4 regions of the Bacillus cereus group sp. RP37 genome follow, and region 1 is predicted to be linked to each of the others. Evidence: predicted binding sites of a transcription regulator. Region 1 holds the regulator's gene; each other region holds the start of a gene.

Region 1 (3,220 bases):
GATGCACGAGCTATATTTTTTTGAACGAAGTCCTCAAGCTTAGCAATTTCATCCTGTTGCTTTTCATAACGTTTCATTTCTTGCTCGTATAGCGCTGATTTTAAATCTAAATATTTACTGTAGTTACCAACAAATCGTCTGCTCTCTTTATTCGAAATTTCATATACTTGTGTAACGAGTTTATCTAAGAAATAACGGTCATGGGAAACGATTAGTATTGCGCCAGGATAGCCTTGTAAATATTGTTCAAGCCATGTTAATGTTTCGATATCTAAATGGTTTGTAGGCTCGTCCAAAATAAGTAAGTCCGGTTTCGTTAATAATAATTTACCGAGAGCCAATCGTGTTTTTTGTCCACCGCTTAATGTAGAAATCGTCGTCTGATGCGTTTCAACTGGGAAGCCAAGCCCGCTTAAAATCGAACGAATATCTGCTTCGTACTGATAGCCACCTTGATCTTTATAATCTAATTGTAATTGATCGTAATCAGCTAATAATCTTTCATATATAGCCTCGTTTGAAAAGTTTTCTTCTTTTCCCATCTCTTGCTCTAGCCTTCGAAGTTTTGTCTCCATTTGCTGCAAGTGTGTAAAGACAGTTAACATTTCATCCCAAATTGTTAAAGATGTTTCTAACCCGGTATTTTGAGCTAAATATCCGATGGAGACATCTTTCGGTTTTATAATTTCGCCACCATCATGGGATAGCTCACCAGCTATTATTTTTAATAATGTAGATTTTCCGGCTCCATTTCGTCCGACTAATGCGATACGATCTTTCGTTTGAACTTCCAATTTTATGTTTGCAAGAATCGTTTCTGCACCGTATAATTTCGAAAGCGCGTTTACTTGTAATAAAATCAATGTTTTCACCTCAAATAATTTCTTAACTTTGCCATGTTTATATTTCTCAATCATACTAAAAATAGTGTATAGTTTAAAATAAAGAGAGAATACTTCTTTTCTTTATTATACAGGGAAATTCATGAGTGCTAAACTTCTGTATTTGATTCAAGCATATGAATAAAGATAGGAAGAGAGGAGAGGTTATATGGATCAGCACAAAATTCCACAGGCCACTGCCAAACGATTGCCTCTATACTATCGATTTATCCAAAACTTATCTCTTTCTGGTAAGCAACGTGTTTCATCAGCTGAATTGAGCGAAGCGGTAAAGGTTGATTCCGCAACGATTCGAAGAGATTTTTCATATTTTGGAGCGTTAGGGAAAAAGGGTTATGGATATAACGTAAATTATTTATTATCATTTTTCCGTGAAACACTCGACCAAGATGATATAACACGTGTAGCACTTATTGGAGTAGGTAATTTAGGGACCGCTTTCTTACATTATAATTTCACGAAAAACAATAATACAAAAATTGAAATGGCGTTTGACGTTAGTGAAGAGAAAGTCGGAACAGAAATCGGGGGCATTCCTGTATATCATTTAGATGAATTAGAAGAACGTTTATCAACTGATATACAAGTGGCAATATTAACAGTACCCGCTACAGTAGCACAATCTGTAGCAGATAGATTAGCGGAAACGAACGTGCATGGTATTTTAAATTTCACACCAGCGCGCTTAAATGTGTCAGACAATATAAGAATTCATCATATTGATTTAGCAGTAGAATTACAAACACTTGTTTACTTTTTGAAGAATTATCCACAATAAAACGCAGAGGAAGCGACCTCTGCGTTTTATTATTATTTTTTCTTTGTGAATTTAACTAAGATAAGGCGAAGTGCCAAATTAAAATCAATTGTTGCCATAACTGCAAATAGTATTGTCCACATATTCCAGATTGTATCTGTTACGTTCGTAATGGCGAAGCGTGTAAAGATACATCCAAGAAGGAAGTACAATGCAGCCATGAATAATGGCGAGTTTCTCATACTAAAAATCCTCCGATAAAGCCTTGCATTTTTTCAGCTTCTTTAATCATTTCTTGAATTTGTTCATTACTCACTAAAACTTGAGCAATTGCAACTAATGTATTCATTGCAACATGGGCTGCAATTGGAACGATAATGCGCTTCGTTTTTACATATAAAAAGGCGAATACGAGCCCCATAGCAGTGTATACCAATAAGTGAGTAAAATCAAAATGAATTGCTGCGAATACGAGAGAACTAATGATAGCAGCAATAAAGAAATTAAACTTCTTATACAGTGTACCAAATAAAATTTTTCTAAATACGATTTCTTCCAAAATAGGTCCTATTATAGATATAACGATAAGGAACCAAGGTGTCGTTCTTGCGATATCCATAAGTCTCGCTGTATTTTCAGATCCAGGTTTAATACCTAATACATACATTTCGATCATACCGGCAATACTTTGCGAGAAAAATGCTAAGAAGAATCCGATAAAAATCCAACCAATCGTAGCTGGAACAGTAGAGCGCTTTGTATCTAAATGTCTGTCGCGAATATCAGCTTTAAGTAACCAAAGTACGATACATAATGCAATAAAGAAGCTAATGATTGCCCAGTGTCCAGTTATGAGTTGAAATTTCTCTTCTCTAGTAAATCCCCTGTTATCATAAAGTCCAGTTTTCAGCAGAAGTGGTAATCCAGCAATGGATGATAACTGCATTAAAATGTATGTAACGATAACCCACCAATATTGTTTTTTCAAATGGTTTAACCATCCTTTCTAACTCTAGTGTATGAGATAAGGTAGGATAACATGTAAGTATGCTACCTACGATATAAACCTCACTTAAATTATGTTTTTTTCGTAAATCCTTATTTGAAATGATAATAGAAGACAGGAGAAAGTTGTGTGTATAGCGAAAACAACTTAGGGTGTCCTTTCATATTGTAACATACGAGTAGTGGAAACAACGATTCATATAGTAAAGGTAGAAGAAGAGGGACTCTATATAGAAAAGTGTATAGCTTAATTTGCGAAAAAATTATGATTTTTTTACTTGCAAAAGAAATTGAGATTATTTATTATTATAAGTGTGTTAGCACTCGGGTGAGTTGAGTGCTAATAAATAAAATTTACATAACAAAATGAGGAGGTTATTGTTCATGCTAAAGCCATTAGGTGATCGCGTTGTAATTGAGCTTGTTCAAGCAGAAGAAAAAACAGCAAGTGGTATTGTATTACCAGACACTGCAAAAGAAAAACCACAAGAGGGTAAAGTTATTGCAGTAGGTACTGGTCGAGTGCTTGAAAATGGTGAGCGTGTTGCTTTAGAGG
Region 2 (3,220 bases), 4.6 Mb from region 1:
ATATGCCCATTAACCTAAGAATTTTATAATGCCCTCAAAATTAGCTTGATGGTGATGGGGTATCGCCATCATTTTGGAAATAAACCACGTTAAGATTATATAAGTTTAATTTCACATGAGCTTTTTTCTTTTTTTGATTACGTTACAGCTCCATCATAAAATATACGAGGTAATTTATTAAAATCATACTGAATTACTTTATCAAAGCTATCCAAATATGCATGTAAAGATTGTGTAATCATAAGATTAACAACTTTTTCTTTGGTATTAAAAATAATAATAGGTTTTTTAAGTGACCAAGTATACCCAACTTCCCACATTGTTCCGGAATCTTGATCATTATATATTGCAAAGGTAATATCACTATGTTGAATTGCATTTACATCAGTAACAAAGTTTTGAAATTGCCATTCATAAGATCCAAAGGGAAATTTACTCATATATTTTCGTGGAGAAAATACATTTAATCCTTTCTTAGATAAAATTATCTCTAATTTTTCTAATAGTGCAATTTGTTCAGGGTTGAAAAATGGCCCGGCTAAATATATATTCATTTATTTGCCCCCCTAATGGTTATAAAAATAATTATTTTTTATTCACTTATATGATTTGTATGTATGTAAACAAGTTTTAATAAGAGTTTTTGGTTTTGAGATAATAAAAGGTATAATTACAAAGTAATTATGCTGTGAAAGTTAAAAATTTTATAATGCTTCCAAAACAAAAATATTGTGTCTTTTATAACAACGAGGTCCATTTTTATGGTTCTGGGGATCGTATTAAATTTTAACTTGATGGCGAGGGGCTAACACCAGCAGATGTAGAAGACATTGTTCAAGACACGATACATAAAGCATTATTGTCTGTACCAAATATGAAAATTACTTATATAAAAACATGGTTATTTCAAGTTGCGATTAATAGACACCGTGATTTATCAAGAAGGCAAAAGCGTAGTGAAGAAATCCCGATTGAATCTGTTCAATTAATTGGATCAAAAGGATTAGATGAACCACTTTTGAGAAAAGAGCTTCAAGTAGAAATACAAAGCATGCTTGGAAAGATGAATCCAATATATAAATATATCCTTTTATTAAAGTATAATTATGAATTTTTATATAAGGAAATAGCAACCATATTAGAGATGAAAGAAGAAAATGTGAGTTGCGCTTGATATATTCAGAAAATCGCCGATATAATTTCAATCACCAAAGAAAACATAAGAAAAATCCTTTCACAATCTAAAGAAAACGCCTCCATTAAAATGGATTCCACACCTATTCCATCAACTTTACACTCTATGTGAAAAAGTTCACAAATAGGTCATAATTTGTGAAGTAATTCACAATAATACGTGCTACAATATGAGTGTAAAGAAGTTAAACAACATTAAATTAGTATTTTAATTAATTACTTAAACAATCATAAAAAATAGATGTGAACAATAGAGAGGGGAAATTAACATGAAAAAAGGTATCAATCGTGTAGTATTAGTAGGAACAGGAGCTGTAGGTTGTAGTTACGCTTACTCAATGATCAACCAAGGTGTAGCTGAAGAATTCGTATTAGTAGATGTTAATGAAGCAAAAGCAGAAGGGGAAGCGATGGACTTAAGCCATGCAGTACCATTCTCTCCATCACCAACAAAAGTTTGGAGCGGTAGCTATGCAGATTGTAAAGATGCAGATTTAGTAGTTATCACTGCTGGATTACCACAAAAGCCAGGTGAAACTCGTTTAGACTTAGTTGAGAAGAACACAAAAATCTTTAAACAAATCGTTCGCGGTATTATGGATAGCGGATTCGATGGAATCTTCTTAATTGCAACTAACCCAGTTGACATTTTAACTTACGTAACTTGGAAAGAATCTGGTCTACCAAAAGAGCGTGTAATCGGTTCTGGTACAACTTTAGACTCTGCTCGTTTCCGTTACATGTTAGGTGACTACTTAGATGTAGATCCACGTAACGTACATGCTTACATCGTTGGTGAACACGGTGACACTGAACTTCCAGTATGGAGCCACGCTACTATCGGTGTACAAAAACTAGAAACAATCTTAGCTAACAACGAACAGTACAAACAAGAAGACTTAGACAAAATCTTCGAAAACGTACGTGATGCAGCTTACCATATCATCGAGCGTAAAGGTGCAACTTACTACGGAATCGGTATGTCACTACTTCGTGTAACTAAAGCAATCTTAAGCAACGAGAACAGCGTATTAACTGTATCTGCATACCTTGAAGGACAATACGGTGAGAAAGATGCTTTCGTAGGTGTTCCAGCTGTTATTAACCGCGAAGGTGTACGTGAAATCGTAGAACTTGAGCTAAATGAAGATGAAAAAGCGAAATTCGCTCATTCTGTAAAAGTATTAAAAGAAACAATGGCACCAGTACTATAATAATTGATAAATCATTCAGAGGCGGGACACTGCTTCCTACCTCTGAATTCATATAATTTAATATAAATTCCTTTTCCGGTTTCCTTGTATATCCCCAATATACCCCTTTTGCTGGATAAGGATCGTTTATAGAAAAGAGCACTCTACTTTACGTAGAGTGCTCTTTATTATTATTTTTTAGGCGTTAATCCCAATTTCTTTAAGATATCTGCCAGTGTACCGCTTTTTGATTTTTCCGCAGGTGTTTGTGATTTAGATGCATCCGGACCCTTTTTCAAGAAGTTCTTTTCAACAAAGCGAATATCTTTTTCGTCGACAATACCATCTTTGTTAAGGTCTCCGTCTTTTACAGATACTCCTTTTTTACCATAGTTGCTAGCGATAATTTCAGCATCTTTTATATCAATTACTTTATCACCGTTTACATCACCGGCAAGGTTTTCATCAAGGCGTGCATAATAATATTGACCAAGCAGCTTACCATCTTTTTCAGTACCTAATTTCGTTGTTAGACGGCTTGTTAAATGTCCTGGAACTTCTACATATAAGTTATAGTCGCGTTTATTAACTGGAAATCCATTCAGCTTGAAGTATCCATATTTATCTAGTGATCCTTCAAACTTATGACGGTAGGAATCTGTTGCATATACTTTTACGCCAAGCTTTGTATAATCGAATTTTTCATCTAAATATCCACGTTCATTTAAGAATGCACCAGGTTTAATATTTCCTTCTACTAGTGAGTTTAAGGACATAACTGAGAATGTTTGATCTTGAAGTACACGCATTCTGTTTGGTTCTGGTTCACCTTG
Region 3 (3,220 bases), 1.8 Mb from region 1:
AAACCTTTCTCGTGAATGGCCGCTACGACTTCATCACGTGATAAAGTTGTACATCCGCACATACCAGCAGACTGCGCAGAAGCATCAAAAGCATCTCCGAGTGTATGAGATAAAACTTGTTCCACAAGCGGACGACATTTACCACAAGATCCTGCGGCTTTCGTGCAGCCTTTAACTTCTTCAAAAGTAGTTAACTCTTGCTCTAAAATGGCATGAACGATTGTACCTTTCGTAACACCATTACATCCACAAATCGTGTCATCCGCACTCATTGTAGCAACGTCAAGTTCACTTTCTTCACCAGCTTTGTGAAGAAGGGAAGCGGTTGTATATTCTTGTATATCTTCTTCTTTCTTTAACATGCTAAAGAGGCGTGTACCATCAGCTGTGTCACCATATAAAACGATACCGACGACTTTATTGTCGCGAATTAATACTTTCTTATAGGAACGTTTACATTCATCAAAGATTGATATTGCTTTTGTTTGATCATCTTCATAAATTTGTCCAGCAGAGAATAAATCACAACCTGCAACTTTTAATTGCGTACCGACGATACTGCCCGTATATCCATCAGTTTGTATTTTCGTTATATGTTTCGCTAATATTGCGCCTTGTTCATAAAGAGGAGCAACAAGTCCATATGCGATACCATCATGTTCCGCACATTCGCCAACTGCATAAATGGAGTCATCATTTGTTAGCATATAGTCATTGACTACAATGCCGCGATTTACAAGTAAACCAGCATCTTTTGCTATTTGCGTATTCGGGCGTATTCCGACAGCCATTACGATTAAATCACAATCTACAACTTCACCATCTTCAAATTGAATGCCCTCAACACGATCTGTACCAAGAATTTTTACAGTTTTCTTTTCCATTAGAAACTTCATGCCTTGTGCTTCTAAATCTTCACGCAATAGAGAAGCTGCTTTCGTATCTAGTTGTTGCTCCATTAGGCTAGGCATTAAATGAACAACATGTACGTCCATTCCTAAGTCAATTAGACCTCTTGCGGCTTCTAAACCGAGTAACCCGCCACCAATGACAACGGCCTTTTTCTTTTCTTTAGCGGTATCTATCATAAATTGTGTATCTTCAATAGTTCGAAATCCTGTTACACCAGGAAGTGTGGAACCTTCAACAGGTAAAATAAAAGCACTAGAACCTGTTGCGATAATGAGCTTGTCGTATGTAAGAGTATGATTTTTTTCTGTAGTAATAATTTTTTCTTCTCGGTTAATACTTTGAACTCTTTCGTTTATATACAAAGTTATTTCGTTTTCATCGTACCAACTATATTCATTCATAATGATATCTTGCATATTTGTTTTGCCTTGTAAAACATGAGAGAGCATAATACGGTTGTAGTTTGGATGTGGTTCATCTCCAAAAATAGTAATCTCATATGAATCACTATCATGTTTTAATATTTCTTCCATACAGCGTATGCCAGCCATACCATTTCCGACCATAACTAAACGTTTTTTCATTTTCATTTCCCCTTTTATGTGAAATGTTGAACAAAGGATTATATTTCTATTATAGAAAATCAAAAAAGGGGGAGATGTGATATTTATCACATTTTTATAATGATTCACAAATTGTTAAAATTCGGGTTAATGTGAAGGGGAGAAGTGTGGATGTTATTCACGTAATGAAAAAGCAGGACATGAGTAGAAATGCTCATGTCCTGCTTTTATTTATGCTTTTGTAATGGCACGTGGAAATAAAATATTATTTTCTAAATGAATATGCTCAAATAAATCGGACTCTAGAGCTTCAAGACGCTGGTAAACAAGTCGATAAGTGCCGCAAGCGCCCTCTGGAGGAGTAAAGTCATTTGTCACTTTACGAAGTTCTTTTATAATATTTCCGGCATGATTGTGCTCATTTTCTAGTTCATCTACTACTTTACGTAACTTTGCATAGTTTTCATCAGTTGGATTGTGTTCAAATTCTAAAATTAATGGAAAATCTTCTGTTTCTTCTTTAATTAAATGCTGTTCTAATTCCATTTTAAGTTCATGAAACAGCTTATGAATTTGAGCTAAATGAGGATGATTTGCTCCATGAACGCGTAATACTTTCGTCACATATGGACTTAACTGTGGTAACTCTTCATTTAAATAACGATGATGCTTATTAATTACATAATCAATCAATTCACGATAAGAAGCACTTTTCCAATCAATTTCAGATTCATTTAATTGTTTCGTATTATGATAAAGCGTATTTAACTCTGTAATTACTTCGGAAGCCGATAAATTTCTTTCATGAATTGCATCAATAAGTGGCTTATCACCACCACAACAAAAATCTATTCTATATGACTTGAAAAAATCACTAGCTTTCGGAAATTGTGTAACAATCTCACCAACAATTGAAGTTTCAGTAAATGTATGTTTCATATGAATGCCTCCATAAAGTTTAAATTTAATATCTAAGTTAAGAATAGAGATAGATGAAAAACAATGTGGTGATTGAAATCACTTATAATGTGTCAGTTTTGAGAATAATAGTAGTGTTATTTATCAGAGGACATTATAGAACTGATGGCGAAGGATTTTTTGAGTCGAAAATTATCCACAATGCATTATTATGATATAGATGGTTTATAAATATATTTTCTATTAATCTAAGATTTTTTTGTATGAATTTTATATTTTATAGGAGGTTTTTATGGAATATGTTTATCATATGGTACCAAAAGAATTAAAAGGAGAATATTTAATCCCATTAAATGAATTGAAAAGGTTATATCCAAATTTATATGGTGAGTATATACAAAAATATAAAGATCATCCTCAAAGAGAGAACTTATTAACACGTAAAATACCAAAACTTGAATGTTTATGGAATGATGTCGTGCATTTTTTACCAATGCATCCTTATGAGATTTATAAAGTACTACTGGAAATAGGAGTAAACATTCATACAAATAAACTGTTTTATAAAATTCCTATTAGCGCACTGAATGGTGAGTGTATGGCAATATACAAGTACTCAAAGCAGAATTGGGGTGGACCAATTAGAGAATTAAAAGAATGTGAAATAGAACTCATCAACTTTAATGAATATAGAGAATTAAAGCATTTAAATATCTGTACAAAAGAATATTACAGAGAGGAATATGAAAAGGGTAGAAAATTCGGGATGTTTCACCTAATTCCACATCTTCTTGTCAAAGGAAAAGTGGAGGTGAAACATATTGAAA
Region 4 (3,220 bases), 3.1 Mb from region 1:
TATCCGGCCAAGAAAAGAAAATACCCCAAAACAAATATTCTACATTTTTGTTTTGGGGCGCTATAGGCTAACTCTTCTTCTTAATAAGACAGATCATCCTTTTGTTACGATAACATCATTTCCATATCTTCTGCTGCAGTTGTAATCAATTTCAAACCGAATGTTTCTTGTAATACATCAAGCACGCCAGGTGAAATAAATTCAGGCGCCTTTGGACCGATGCGAATATCTTGAATGCCAAGACTAAATAGTCCAAGTAAAATCGCAACCGCTTTTTGTTCAAACCATGATAGGACAATACTAACTGGTAGTTCGTTCACTTCACATTGGAAAGCATCTGCTAAAGCGGCTGCTATTTTCACTGTTGAAATTGAATTATTGCATTGCCCTAAGTCAATGTAACGCGGAATATCTGTACCAGGTACAACACCGTAATCCACATCATTAAAACGGAATTTCCCGCAAGAAGTTGTTAAAATAACTGTTTCTGGCGGAAGCGACGTTGCTAATTCACGATAATATTCTCCGCCTTTTCCCGGAGCATCACAACCTGCGATGACAAAGAAACGCTTAATCTTTCCTTCTTTTACTGCATTAATAATTTCCGGAGCTAATGATAATACTGTATTATGATGAAACCCTGTTACTAACTGCTCATCCGACTCCATATGTACTTCTGGAAGTTCAAGCGCTTTTTGAATCAATGGTGCAAAATCATCATTTTCAATTTTTTGTACACCCTCTAAACCGGCAATATCATATGAAAAGAATCGATCAGAGTATGACCCTTTAATTGGCATAACACAGTTCGTTGTTGCTAATATAGCACCTGTAAATTTTTCGAAAAGACGTCGTTGATCATACCATGCCTTACCGATGTTTCCTTTTAAATGTTTATATTTTTTCAGCTGCGGATAACCGTGTGCTGGTAACATTTCAGAATGCGTATAAATATTAATTTCTTTTCCTTCTGTTTGCTTTAATAACTCTTCTAACGCAAATAAATTATGACCAGTAACTACAATTGCTTTACCTTCTACATGGTTTTGTGTAATTTGAACGGGCTCTGGAACACCAAAGTGATTCGTATGCGCCTCATCTAACAACTCCATTACTCGTAAAGCCGATTTCCCTACTTTCATAGCCATATCAATATGTTCTTGTTCATTAAAGTTGGAATTTGTTAATGTCATATACAGTGCTTCTTGCGTCGTAGCATCTACAAATGCATCCGTATACCCTAGCTGAGCAGCATGCGTACGATAAGCTGCAATTCCTTTTAGCCCAAACACAATCGTATCTTGTAAACTTGCTATTGTTTCATTTTTACCGCAAACACCTATTACTTTACATCCGCCTGTTGGCGTTTGTTCACATTGATAACAAAACATGATCATCCCACCCTCTCCCAATCATTCCTTACAAATCAAGCATAATACCCATTAGGAAAAAAGGATGTGATATCAATCACAATAATATATAAAAATTTGTGACAGTTCATATTGTTGACATAATATTTTTATTGACTCTAAAAACATTACTGAAAAATGCACATCTTTGTTGGTACTTTCAAATAGCTAGTTAATAGATTTAGAGAACTATTAACTAGCTATTTTTGATTAAAGATTCTATGGGAAAGTTCTTTATTTACAATACATTTACATTATCTTAACATTGTTTACATTATTTATATGATATATTTATATAGAAAATACTTAAGAAATTTCATTTACATTGTTATCTTTATAATCTCTGATCTGATTGATAAGAGATTATGTTATATTTTCATACCAGGGGTGAATGAGGATGACTGAAACTTTAAAAACACTTATAATGCTCGATGTTACTTACGTTGTTATAGCAATTATGACGGTACTGGTATTTGTATACTTGGAATTAAAATCTCAGTAACGTATGCAGGCATAATTGATAGCTTCGCATTTAAATATAGCTAGAAGAAAGCGAGGAGAAAATTGTTTCTCCTCGCTTTTATATTCCCATAATTTCTTATTTCAACAAATCCAATGTATGTAAAAGTAACCCTCTGTCCCTTACTTCTCCATGACCAGGCACTACTGCATTTATGTTCCCATATCGCTTCAGCACATTTTCAATCGATGTAGACCATTCATTTACATAGGCATCAGCGACATTCCCTAAATTTTTAGCTTCCGCAGATTTCACTAAACAACCTCCAGCTAAAATGTTATATTGCGGTAACCATACAACGATATTATCTTCTGTATGTCCTTTCCCTGGATAAAACGTTTCTACTTTCATATTTCCAAACTTCAAATTCGTAATAGTTTGTAAATCTCCAAGTGGTTCTTCATATCCATTTTTCTTTGCTAGTTCCGCAGTCAATGCTGTACTATGCGCTTTAATGCCTCTTTCTTTCAACGTTTTTATTCCGCCAATTCGATCAGCGTGCGCATGTGTAATAATAACATCCGTTACGCGCTTCTTAAATTTCTTTTCTACCATCTCTATTAATTCCTTCGTTAACTTATCATCCCAAGAAGAATCGACAAGTACTAACCCTTTAGAAGTAGTAAGAACTAGACCGTTCGAAGGAACTGCTTCCCCGTTAAAATAACCTAACTCCGTATGAGCCCATACATTTTTGTTTAACTGAGAAATTGAAATGGTTCCTGTCTCATTTTTTATTACGTTTTGCTCTAGCTTTTGTTCCGCTTTCACAGAAGAAATTACACTAACAAATTGAGTTGTTCCTAGTAAACTAACACATACCCCTAATTTTAATAATGTATTCTTTTTCATTTTCTCCACCCTTTCTTTCAAACGAAATAGTTATTACCTATATTAGACAATTCATCTCAAATGTTTGTTCCATCTTTTTTTTACATATTTTTCATACCATTAATAAAAAGCGCACAAAATTTTGTGCGCTTTAATTTTGTTAAACGTTAATATTCATACTATAATTTATTTACAGTCCTTTAACGGAGGTGTTTTCAATGACTCTCTTCGCTTCCCCATCATTATTCATACTAGCAATCATTTCATTTGCACTAGCCTATTTCATCGGAGTTAAACAATACACTTGGCTCTTATCAGGATTCAATGAACGCCGTGTGCCAGATAAAGGTAAGTTATCAAAAATAGTTGGTCTTTATAATTTAACTGCTGGTATTATCGCCACAATTGGTAGTGTCTTCACTACTCCTAATGTCAAAATCTTATTTCCTATCATTATAAT

What was found. Region 1 encodes Rex, which represses fermentation and respiration genes when NADH is low (regulators of the CRP and FNR family bind a similar motif). Its sites were predicted from a motif close to TTGTGAAATATTTCACAA; they were not measured.
Region 2: QCI44_RS03000 (L-lactate dehydrogenase) is a predicted target of Rex. The motif match lies at 1,331-1,348, and genes of this name have one in related genera.
Region 3: nirB (NADPH-nitrite reductase large subunit) is a predicted target of Rex. The motif match lies at 1,513-1,530, and genes of this name have one in related genera.
Region 4: hcp (hydroxylamine reductase) is a predicted target of Rex. The motif match lies at 1,456-1,473, and genes of this name have one in related genera.

Annotation. Positions count from the first base shown of each region.
Region 1 is NZ_JARVHP010000001.1:5,120,718-5,123,937, reverse strand. Features, by position in the region: gene QCI44_RS26830 (ABC-F family ATP-binding cassette domain-containing protein) at 1-863, opposite strand, end outside; gene QCI44_RS26825 (redox-sensing transcriptional repressor Rex) at 1,051-1,680, shown strand; gene QCI44_RS26820 (YdiK family protein) at 1,713-1,901, opposite strand; gene QCI44_RS26815 (CPBP family intramembrane glutamic endopeptidase) at 1,898-2,647, opposite strand; gene groES (co-chaperone GroES) at 3,049-3,220, shown strand, end outside.
Region 2 is NZ_JARVHP010000001.1:570,036-573,255, forward strand. Features, by position in the region: gene QCI44_RS02990 (nucleoside 2-deoxyribosyltransferase) at 138-554, opposite strand; partial or broken gene QCI44_RS02995 (RNA polymerase sigma factor) at 824-1,174, shown strand; gene QCI44_RS03000 (L-lactate dehydrogenase) at 1,464-2,408, shown strand; gene QCI44_RS03005 (S8 family serine peptidase) at 2,579-3,220, opposite strand, start outside.
Region 3 is NZ_JARVHP010000001.1:3,302,146-3,305,365, reverse strand. Features, by position in the region: gene nirB (NADPH-nitrite reductase large subunit) at 1-1,496, opposite strand, end outside; gene ric (iron-sulfur cluster repair di-iron protein) at 1,707-2,414, opposite strand; gene QCI44_RS17485 (group-specific protein) at 2,686-3,220, shown strand, end outside.
Region 4 is NZ_JARVHP010000001.1:2,028,407-2,031,626, reverse strand. Features, by position in the region: gene hcp (hydroxylamine reductase) at 105-1,391, opposite strand; gene bla2 (BcII family subclass B1 metallo-beta-lactamase) at 2,008-2,781, opposite strand; gene QCI44_RS10675 (DUF3784 domain-containing protein) at 2,979-3,220, shown strand, end outside.